2 regions of the Oceanobacillus sp. FSL K6-2867 genome follow, and region 2 is predicted to be linked to the other one. Evidence: riboswitches for the same ligand, from Rfam matches in the RefSeq annotation. Region 2 holds a riboswitch; the other holds the start of a gene.
The links. A riboswitch is a leader RNA that binds a small molecule or an ion and turns the genes downstream of it on or off. The one in region 2 is predicted to bind lysine.

Region 1 (5,804 bases), 340 kb from region 2:
TTATCATCACTTTTGATGGCAAAGGAAAAGACGGAAATGGTGATGGTAAGGCAGATCCAGCAAATGAAGAAGATATTCTTTATACGATGGCAATGCTAATTTCAGAATATGGGGCTGCCAAAGATGACATTAAAATCGCATTGTGGAATCATTATCAGCGAGATTTAACCGTTCAAACGATCATGAATACTGCAAAGGTTTTCGAAACGTTCCAGGATATCAATTTAACGGACCGAGATTTCCCAGTATCGACCAAGCATAATTACAGCTATCGTAACACGTGGGGGGACCGTAGAGGTTTTGGCGGACTGCGCATTCATGAAGGTACGGATATCTTTGCGAATTATGGTGTCCCTGTTCATTCAACAACGTATGGTGTGATAGAAATGATGGGCTGGAATTTATATGGTGGATGGCGCATCGGAATCCGTGATATTTTTAATATTTATCATTATTACGCGCATATGAGCGGTTATGACGATAATATCAAGCTTGGCCAAGTTGTAAAGCCTGGGGATGTCCTAGGCAGTGTCGGTTCAACAGGATATGGACCACCAGGAACATCTGGAAAGTTTCCGCCTCATTTGCACTACGGAATGTATAAAGATAACGGGTACAGTGAATGGTCCTTTGACCCCTACCCTTACCTTCGAAAATGGGAACGCATGTCTGAAGATAAAGAATAGGTGACAGGTCGAAGCACAATAAAGGAGTCGTTACCCGAAATGGTAACGACCCTTTATAAAAAGTTTATTCCGCTTGCTTTGATTTTCTCATCGCATTCCACACGCTTGCAATCAGGCCGCCCCAAATAATTATCATCCCAATTAACATTACAGCAATCGATGCACCACTCATTCGTTGTCCTCCCCTTTCTCTTCGACTCCTTCAGCAGGTGCTGAATGCCTCCATTTAATTAACGACATGACAATACCAATAACGAGCGCTCCTATGGCAACTGACCAGCCGCCAAATAAAATGAATGCATTGGAATACCCTTCATAATTGCCTGTTTCCGTTCCGAATTCCTTTAATAAGTTTTGCTTAAACAGACCATACATCATATAACCCATAACAATCGGCGTGATAACTCCCAGGCTTATCGTCCACCAAGATCCGAGATGAATATCTGAAATACTATCTGCATGGTTTTTAAACATCATTACTTTACGAAGAATCCAAGCAATTAAAACAACCTCAACCAACCCGAGCATTGCCACACCAAATTGATTTACAAAATAATCGGCTACATCCAGGAAGAACAAGCCGCCTTGTGTAGCAAACAGCAGCGAGATAACAGCGGCTATTCCACCACCAATGAGGACTGCTTTTTTCCTGGAAATTTGAAACTTATCTGCCAAACCAGACACATATGTCTCTGTGATCGATATTAAAGAGGTTAATCCAGCTAACATTAACGAAACGAAGAATAATACTCCAAATAATTCATTAAAGGCAGTGAATTCATTAATGATTGCCGGAAATGCAACGAATGCCAAGCCCACACCGCCACTTACGACTTCATTAATCGGCAGGCCTGACTGTAATGCCATAAATCCTAAAATACCGAACACACCAATTCCTGCTAACAATTCAAACCCAGAGTTTGCAAAACCTACGATAAAAGCGTTATTTGTAATGTCCGATTTCTTTGGCAGATAACTAGCGTAAGTAATCATAATGGCAAACGCAATTGATAAACTAAAGAAAATTTGACCATAAGCAGCAATCCAGACATCCGGAGAGAAAATTTGCTTGAAATCCGGAGCAAAAAATGCATCCAATCCCTGCATAGCGCCTGGAAGAGTTATTGCTCGAATTACAATTATGAGGAATATAATGACTAATGCGGGAATAAAAATGCGGTTTGCTATTTCAATTCCTTTTTTAACACCTTTAAATAAGATTCCTAATACCAACGCCCAGACAATTATCAAAGGAATAAGTACCCCAGGAACTAAATTCCCTATTTGACCAGGTACTTCTGCTAAATTTAAATAATCACCATATAGAAACCCTTGCGTATCCTCTCCCCATCCTAAATTGAAGGAAAAAACAGAATACGATATGGCCCAGGCAACAATTACCGAATAATAGGTTGATATGATGAATGCTACTGCAACTCCCCACCAGCCAACCCACTCTGTTTTCTTATGCATGCGTCTAAACGTTAATGGCGCAGATCCGCGATACTTGTGTCCTATTGTAAACTCCAGTATCAAAATCGGAATCCCAGCGGTAAGCAAGGCAAACAGATAAGGAATTAAAAATGCACCACCGCCATTTTCATAGGCAACTGCCGGAAAACGCCAAATGTTCCCCAAGCCGATAGCTGATCCGACTGCAGCCAAAATAAATCCTGCCCTTGTTCCCCATTGTGAACGTGTTTCCATGTCCAAACCTCCCCTTTCTTTTCATACAAGCCTTATATTATTTATATTAGGAAGGTTCATAATAATTACTTTTTTCTGTTGAATTTATCACGTATATAACCTTATTCATAAATGAATCCTTTTTTCCTCTTATATGTAGTTATAATTGCTCACAGGCTTTTTTCATAATAAGTAAATCACTGGCGTGCAGTATATATTTAGAAAACCAGGCACTTGGTAAAGGTATTAAGACGTTCTTTACTTTCTTAGAAGCTTCTGACTTGGAGCGAAGACTTTTAGACGAATGCCTATGTTTCGTTTATGCAGAAAAGAAAGTTTTATATTTTTTTATCCGCAAAAAAAAGATGTGTCATGACATAGCTGCCACAACACATCTTATAATAATCTATTTCGCAGATTTATTTTTTAAAACAGTTTGAAATATAAATACAATCCCAATAAGGAACACAAGTGAAACTGCTAAGGAAAGAAAAACTTGTTCTGTCAATCCAAGCAGTAAAAATCCAAGTATCGCTACAACTGCAGCAAGTACCGCATATGGTAACTGCGTTAAAACGTGATCGATATGATTTGCTCCTGCACCTGTTGAAGACAATATCGTTGTATCAGAAATAGGTGAGCAATGATCACCAAACACAGCACCGGCTAGCACTGCTGCTAATGCTGGCAGTAATAGCTCGACATTCGTATTGCTCATTACTTCTGCCGCAATTGGCAGCATGATACCAAAAGTCCCCCAAGAAGACCCTGTAGACAATGCCATAACAGCTGCAATAACAAAGAATATTAACGGTAAATAGCCAGCACTGATAGAAGAGTTATTAACCAAATTGGCTAAATATGTCCCGGTTTCCAACGTGCTGATTATCGAACCAATCATCCAAGCTAGCACGAGAATGTATATGGCTGGCAGCATCGTTTTTATTCCTTCGACGAATATTTTAGCAACATTCGCCTTTGGCTTTCTTTGAATAAGGTGGAAAATAAGTGCGGTAAGCACTGCTGAAATACCACCTATTGCTAACGATAAATTAACATTTGTATTCGCAAAGGCATCGAGAATCGTCGCTTTACCCTCAGTGGCAGCAATACCTGTTGTGATCATCGCTATAATGGTTGCTGCAAAAAGAACGAATATTGGTATAAACAAATGATATACCTTTCCGTTTTGATTCGGCTTAAATACATCGCCTAAATCTCCCGCAACCGTGTCTTGTTCAGGATTTAAAAGCTCACCCGTTTCCATTGCACGTTTTTCATGTGTACGCATTGGGCCAATATTAAACTGAAAATATGCCACAACAAATACGAGTATTATGGCTGATAGTGCATAAAAATTCATAGGTATCATCCAGATGAATGCCTCGATAGGCTGATATTCTGTGATTCCATTGGCAGCAAATAATCCACCAAGTATCCCAATAATATAAGCTCCCCAGCTTGAAATAGGAGATATTACCGTTATCGGTGCAGATGTTGAATCAATATAATAAGCAAGTTTTGCACGGGAGACTTTATGACGGTCCGTCAGCGGTCTTGCAATTTGACCAACTGCCAAGCTGTTAAAATAATCATCAATAAAAATAATTAATCCTAAAACACCGGTCATAACTTGGGCTCCTGCACGCGTTTTAACACGTTTCATCATCCATTCACCAAACGCTCTGCTCCCCCCGGAAGCTTGTAAAAAGGCCGTCATCATTCCTAATAATAATAAAAACCCAATCAACAGGAGGTTCCCCGTATTTAGCGCTCCCTCTGAAATAAAAATTTCATAAAATACAAGCCAAATTTCCTTCAGCGCCTGTAAGATATTAAAATCATGAATAAACAATGCACCAATTACAATCCCTGATCCCAAGGACAATAAAATTTTTCTCGTCACGATCACGAGCACCAGCATTATTAGTGCTGGAATAATTGAATAAATCGTTCCTTCCATTGTAGTCCCCCCAATAATTTGATAATTGATGTATATTAGAACTAAATGAATTTATTACGAAATGTGGTCGACTGGATATATTTGTTATTGACTTTAAAAAGCAACAAAAAAACAATGACAGAAAATAACCATCATTGTTTTTTACAATATACGTTATCCTCCATTTCGATCAGTAGTTCTCCATGCACATCGTTTTAAGCATGACAGTACATCTCTTGTTCAAAGATATACCAGCAAATAATAAGTTCGACCCTTATTACGCTTCGGCAAATACCCCTTTCATCAACTATCATCGTTGTCATTCTCCAGTTGATTACTGATAATATTTGCGCCTCTACCTCACCGATCTGATAAGGTTTATTATTCAGTTACTTAACATACTATACTAGACTTTTAGTTATTCTGCAAGTCGTCTTTTGGAACAGAAATTGAAGGGCCGTCACTGCCGCCTCCATAAAAATCTGGAACCTTGCCCATAATCGCTCCGCCATCCAGATAAATCTCCGTATTGACAGTTGTTACTTCTGTTGTAAATGGAATGACAATCTGAACATCGGCTTCCACATTAAGATATAAGGACACCCAAGCACCATTAATACCAAATTCCTCCACTTCACGCACTATATTCGTTCGAACATTTCCAACCACTTCTAAGTTTATTGGTATTTTCGGCCCTAGGTTAGAAAGTACTGTATTTCCTGTAACCTGACCTAAAGGTATTTCAACTAATGTTGGATCCTGTTTTGCCAGATCCTCGGCACCATCATTATATTCATATGGCTCTTGTAACGGGTCCTCAAATTCAAGCGGGTCCCCGCGATTCACATTAATGAAAAATTCCTCAACCCGGTCTGTTGCAACTCGATTGATTTCACTGATAACAGAGGAATTCCAATTGTATGTTGCAATCTGCCCCTCATTATCGTAAGTAATGTTCAGCATGTCTTCAAAGCTATAATCCTCAACATATCGAACAGCTGAATTGATCGCCCTTGTTGCAAACTCATCTAATTTTACAGTTGCTGTTTCAATTAAAACCGGTTCAATTCGTTTGTCAATTAATCGAATGCTTAAAAATATACAGACCACAAAGATAATCATCGTTATAATTAAAATTTGCTTCCCTGGAGGCAATGCTGTTCTTTTGCGAAAACGTTTCCTGTGTCTCAACTCAACCCCCCCCTCTGGAATAAATTTATGCTTGTTCCATTAGGGTTAGACTAGGTAAATTGAGAAGCATAATAAAAATGCCTTCCAAATGGAAGACATTTAACTTAATCATGATATTTTTAATAAAGCTTCTTTTCCGGTCATACCTACTTCCCAGCCATACGCTTTAGAAGCATCTGTTATCTTCTGTAATGGAGCATTTAATAATTCATCGATTGTTCGTACGCCCATCGCACGCCCCGCGATGACATTACGCTCCATTAGCTTTGGAACTTCATTAAAAATATCTACATCCAATG
Region 2 (5,804 bases):
TCGCGCTAAGGCGGCTGGTGAGCTCCCTTGTGCTATCGCACTTCGGTATCTCACCTATGCCTTTCCTCCCGTAGGAGTCTACGTATATTTCCTACGCTAAGTTTGTGCATCGTTCGTCTTTAACATTAAACACTTTAGTTGTGTCTCAGCCTCGTTTTTCCGTTTTTAGTTATTATTTCGCAAAATCTTCTCCATCGCTTTTCCTTTTGCCAACTCATCGATCAGCTTATCCAAATAACGAATTTCCTGCATTAATGGTTCTTCGATGTCTTCTACCCGGACACCACAGATCATCCCTTTTATCTGATCCCGCGAAGGGTTCAGCTGGGGAGCTTCAGCAAAGAAGGTATCAAAGTCTGTCTGTTTTTCCAGGTGTCCTTCTAACTCTTCCTGGCTGTACCCTGTCAACCAACGAATAATTTCGTCTACTTCGGTTTTCGTACGTTCTTTTTTCTCCGCCTTCGTAACATAATGGGGATAGACTTTTGCAAAACTCATTGTATAAATTTTATGTTTGGTCATGATAGACCCTCCCCTATATGGTTTATGTCTTATAGTTCTAATAACAGCCAAATGTATACAAGTAACCGTTTCGTAGACGGTGGCGGCTTATTTCTTGAATTAAATATCGAAAACATTTAATCTATTTTGCCATACTTGTACAAAGCATACAATGCCTCAGGGTGGGATACACCATACAGGGACATCGTTCTTTAACTTCTCCGTAAAATGTTCGCCAATTGGTCCATAAGAATTTAGTACAGTCTTTTTATCAACTTAACTCTTGATCCTAATATCCAACAGCGTTTTTCACTTCGTACTTTGCTGCTAGCTTACAAACAGCTTCTCTTTCCAACTCTGTTAATGGTACAAGCGGCAGACGGACACCACCAACTGGTATCCCAATATGGTTCAGCGCTTCTTTAACTGGTGTTGGACTTGGGGCTGAAAATAAACCTTTCATTACCGGCAAAATATGTCGGTGCATAGCACTAGCTTCATCTACATCACCATTCTTGAAAAGCTTTACCATCTCTTGCATCTCATTACCTATAATATGAGAAGCTACTGAAACAATCCCTGTCCCTCCAACAGCAAGCGTTGGTAATGTAAGGCTATCATCACCACTGTAAACCGTAAAATTACCAGAAGTATGACTGATAATTTCTGAAACCTTATCTAAATCGCCACTAGCCTCTTTCACCGACACAATGTTTGGAATTTCGGAAAGTCGCACAATTGTTTCTAATTCCATATTAACAACGCTTCTGCCAGGAATATTATAAAGCATAACAGGCAGTGCAGTACTTTCTGCAATTGTACTGAAGTGCTGATACATTCCTTCTTGTGACGGCTTATTATAGTACGGTGCCACAAGCATAATACCATCAACACCTATAGCAGTGGCCTCTTTTGTCAATTCAATAGAAGCTCTCGTATTATTCGATCCAGTTCCTGCAATAACAGGAACCCTGCCATTTACCTCTTTTACAACCGTTTGGAACAGCTTCATTTTTTCATTATGTGTTAATGTTGGTGATTCACCTGTTGTCCCTGCAACTACTAAACCGTCCGTACCATTTGCTATTAAATAATTAACCAGCCCTTTTGTACGTTCAAAATCAATTTCTCCCGCCTCATTAAACGGGGTAACCATTGCTGTTAATACATTCCCGAAATGCATATCGACACATCCTTTTCATCCAATTATTTTATTTATGCTTTAGGATCAAAATTAAAAAGCAGCAACGAGAGAGCTCGCTGCCGCTTATAGAACATAATATTAATCGTTCTAAGCTTGATAGCCCTCCATATAGTTCCCTATATGACAGTCCTGCATCTCTTTGATAACAGGCCCAGCTTCAGAAGATGAGTCTTCTTCCACTTCGGCAAATCCCCCTTTCCTCACATTTCTTCAGAGCTCATTCTCCTCCACGCAAGTATTAATGGTATTTGCACCTCTACCCTTACTTTACAAATCTAAAATAAGAAAATATTTATTTATTATGTGTATTATAACAGGGATAAGTATAGAAAACAAGCATTTGAACCATATGAAAAATTCAAATTGATACAGAGGATCATAACTTTCAAAAAGATGTGCAGGATATGCGAATGCTACATATGCTATTACATAACTTTATTCACAGGAGGTAATCAAGATGGAGCGCAATTCATATCGTGACCTCCCTGCAAATTTCGGCGATAAGCTCATTCTGGTCGGTGGTTTGATTAGTACCATTGGAAGTAATTTGGCAGTTATCGGTTCCTTTATCACATATGAACAGGAAAAAGATGCAGAATTACAAGATAATCAGGAAAAAATTCAGCTAAATCAGCAGCTTGAAGAAATGCAGCAGCAAATAACAGCATTACAAAAAAAGATAGATCTGTTAAGTCAAAATCAAAATAACGGAAAGCCATAATCATATGTAAAACAAAGAAACTGTTCGTCCAAACTTATGTTTAGAGAACAGTTTCGTAATTTTTAGCTAAATGTTTCATAATGTACTATATCTTCTCTTGCCAGATGTTTTTTTGGTTTTAATGTTCCTTCCGGGTATCCCATTCCTAAAATAGCGACAATATGATGCTCTTCCGGAATGCTTAATAGTTTCCGTACATGATTTTCTCTAACAAACGACTCTTTCTTATCCTCAGAATGATAAACTGCTCCAAATGCCGCACCAAGCCCAGCTTCAACCGCTTCAAGCCAAATAAACGCACAAGCAATTGATGCATCCTGCAGCCAGTACTTACTTATTTTTGGCTTCCCTGTAACGACAATAGCTGCTTTCGCCTCTTTTAACCAATTCATATAAGGAGTTGTTGCAGCAAGACTGTCCAAGTTTGGTCGATTCCTTACTATAATTAATGACTTTGATGGAAGATTATTACCTGTTGGTGCATAATAACCAGCATCCACAACCTTTTCTAGAACCTTATCTGGAATGGAACGATCAGCATACGTTGTAATTTCACGTCTTTCTTGTATGGCTTGAAAAACATCCATCGGACACCTCTCCTTTGCCCTTATATTCTAGATTAATCATATCAAACTAATATGCTTTCGACCACTAAATATCAGATGATTTTCAACAATCAACCCTTCTGACAAATTTCCTGAAATAAATTCATGAAGTGACAGACTCTTCAAAAGTGCTATAATAAAAATTAGCTTTTTAGAGGAGGTTCTATCAATGACAATGAAAAAAACGTTAACACTTGCAGGATCGGACACAAGTGGGGGAGCGGGCATCGCTGCTGACTTAAAAACATTTCAGGAACATGATGTATATGGCATGACTGCTTTAACCTGTATCGTTACAATGAATCCAGAAGGCTGGAATCATCATGTAACACCAATTGATCTGGATCTTGTAAACAAACAATTAGACACTATTTTATCTGTCGGAGTGGATGCGATGAAATCTGGCATGTTAGGCTCTGTCGATATCATTAAGCTTGGTGCAGAAAAAATAGATGCATATAATATTAATAATTTCGTACTAGATCCAGTTATGGTTTGTAAAGGCGAAGATGAAGTATTGCAGCCTGAAAATACAGACGCAATGCGTGAATATCTTATTCCGCGTGCACTCGTTACAACACCTAACTTATTTGAAGCCAGTCAATTAGCACAGGTTAAACCCTTAAAAACAATTGAAGACATGAAGCAAGCTGCAATAAAAATCCATCAGCTTGGAGCCAAAAATGTGGTCATTAAAGGCGGCAAGGCACTGGATCATGAAAAAGCGATCGATTTATTCTACGATGGTACAGACTTTGAAATCCTTGAAAAAGGAAAAATTGATACTACCTATAACCATGGTGCTGGATGTACTTTTGCTGCAGCGATCACAGCAAATCTAGCAAATGGCAAAAGTGTAAAGGATTCAGTATTTGCTGCTAAAGATTTTGTCACTGCAGCAATCGCTAACGGCTGGAAACTGAACAAGTATGTTGGCCCAGTCATGCATGGTGCATATAATAAAATAACAAATAAATAGTAAATAGAGCCTTGAAAACGACTTATTCTTTTCAAGGCTCTATTTGCAGCCAGTCTGCTCTTGTTATTCTTGTGTAAATATTTGGCCACATCATACTAAATTGGAATCCTATAGATGATTAGTTGTAAAATGCATTGACACAGTTTAGTTTTTCGTAGTTTGGGCAATATTAATGGTATACAATATTGATAGGAGTGAGCACCATGAAAAAGTTTATGGTATTTGTAACAATAACAACATTAGCCTTGTTTATTGCAGCTTGCGGAACGACAGAAGATGATACAAACACAAATTCTCCAGCGGATAATAATGCTGGTGAAACGGAAAACAATGCCGCGAACGAGCAAGATAATGCTGCAAATGACCAAAATAATGCCAATACGGAAAATGGTTCAACAACAGATAACAATGATGCCACAAATGACCGTGATAATGTAACAACAGAGATGGATGCCGATTACCCGTTTACGAGCTTTGATTTAGAAGCAGATTTCGAGGGTACGGAAGATATCGTCGAAGTAGAATACGAACAGGATACGAATGAAACAGAAGCATCCTATCGAAATGAAACACAAGGAATTCAGTTACGGGGGGATGAAGCGATGCAAGAGCTTGATAGCATCTTCTCCACTTTTGACTTTGATGAAAACACGCCAAAAGAAGAAGTTCTAAGCACCGTACTTGAAGCTTTCAATATCCCAAACGATGCGCAAAATGTTGAATTAGACATTGAGTATTCAGGTGGGACCGAAGTTGAATATCAACAATAAACCATTCATATAAAAAACTCCGCTGTTTTGTATACTTCACAAACAGCGGAGTTTTAAGTTTACGGTCCTTTATTTTACATCAGCAGTAACCTTGAAATTTTCAGTCCAGTTAACAAAATTCGTTACAACGGAATCAATAAATAGAACGGTAGGTTCATCTGTCAAGTTTCCTTCTGCATCGATTTTTTCATGAACAGAGCCAACAAACACTTCATTTCCAGGCAGTGTTAATGTAGCTACTCCTGGCGAATTTAAAATTTGACGTAAGTGCAGCTGTGCTTTCACTGTACCTAACGCTCCCATAGAAGCTCCAACAATCATTGCAGGCTTCTTCACCATTACTTTCTCTACACGTGAAAACCAATCAATTGCGTTTTTTAACATTCCGGAAATAGAGCCATTATATTCTGGAGTTGCAAACAATATGCCATCACTTGCACTTATTTTTGCACGGATTTCTTTCACAACTTCTGGTGGATTTAATTCATCATCCTCATTATACATTGGAAGCTGATTGATCGGTAAAATTTCAATATCAATTTTTCCTGCATATCTATTCTGCATGAACTGAACAAGCTTCATGTTATATGATTCTTTTCTATTACTCCCTACCATTGCAACAATTTTCATTCGATTTTCCTCCATTTATATATTTACACCTTCGTGATGCAATATAAATATTATTAGCAAAATAAAAATGGAGATTCAAGATATATGCCTATGTCATTACAGAGTGATTGTACAACCCTGTCCCCTGCTAGCAATGAGACCGTTTGAGCATCGTAATAAACTCAGTCTGCTCACTTTGAAATTTAGCTTGTTGAACAAAGCCCGCTTTTTCATAAAGACGAATAGCTCGTTTATTAAAGGTGGCAACAGTTAATCGGATATCCAACCCTACATGGCTTTCCGATACAAAATCAAGGATTGCAGAAAAAAATAACAAGCCAAGTCCTCTTCCCGTAAATGCTGGCTTCATGCCCAGGCCTATATCAACACAGTCTTCTTTATATGCACCATATGG

Region 1: another riboswitch for lysine. It lies ahead of NSQ77_RS02510 (Na+/H+ antiporter NhaC family protein); the one in region 2 lies ahead of dapA (4-hydroxy-tetrahydrodipicolinate synthase).

What each region holds. Positions count from the first base shown of each region.
Region 1 is NZ_CP150144.1:542,665-548,468, forward strand. Features, by position in the region: gene NSQ77_RS02495 (M23 family metallopeptidase) at 1-686, shown strand, start outside; gene NSQ77_RS02500 (MetS family NSS transporter small subunit) at 751-858, opposite strand; gene NSQ77_RS02505 (sodium-dependent transporter) at 855-2,393, opposite strand; gene NSQ77_RS02510 (Na+/H+ antiporter NhaC family protein) at 2,779-4,335, opposite strand; lysine riboswitch at 4,501-4,680, opposite strand; gene yunB (sporulation protein YunB) at 4,729-5,505, opposite strand; gene NSQ77_RS02520 (DUF1805 domain-containing protein) at 5,614-5,804, opposite strand, start outside.
Region 2 is NZ_CP150144.1:879,406-885,209, forward strand. Features, by position in the region: gene NSQ77_RS04120 (hypothetical protein) at 1-54, opposite strand, end outside; gene NSQ77_RS04125 (DUF2200 domain-containing protein) at 166-522, opposite strand; gene dapA (4-hydroxy-tetrahydrodipicolinate synthase) at 791-1,684, opposite strand; lysine riboswitch at 1,795-1,972, opposite strand; gene NSQ77_RS04135 (hypothetical protein) at 2,163-2,426, shown strand; gene NSQ77_RS04140 (nitroreductase family protein) at 2,489-3,013, opposite strand; gene pdxK (pyridoxine/pyridoxal/pyridoxamine kinase) at 3,201-4,010, shown strand; gene NSQ77_RS04150 (YusW family protein) at 4,214-4,780, shown strand; gene NSQ77_RS04155 (NADPH-dependent FMN reductase) at 4,850-5,410, opposite strand; gene NSQ77_RS04160 (GNAT family protein) at 5,538-5,804, opposite strand, start outside.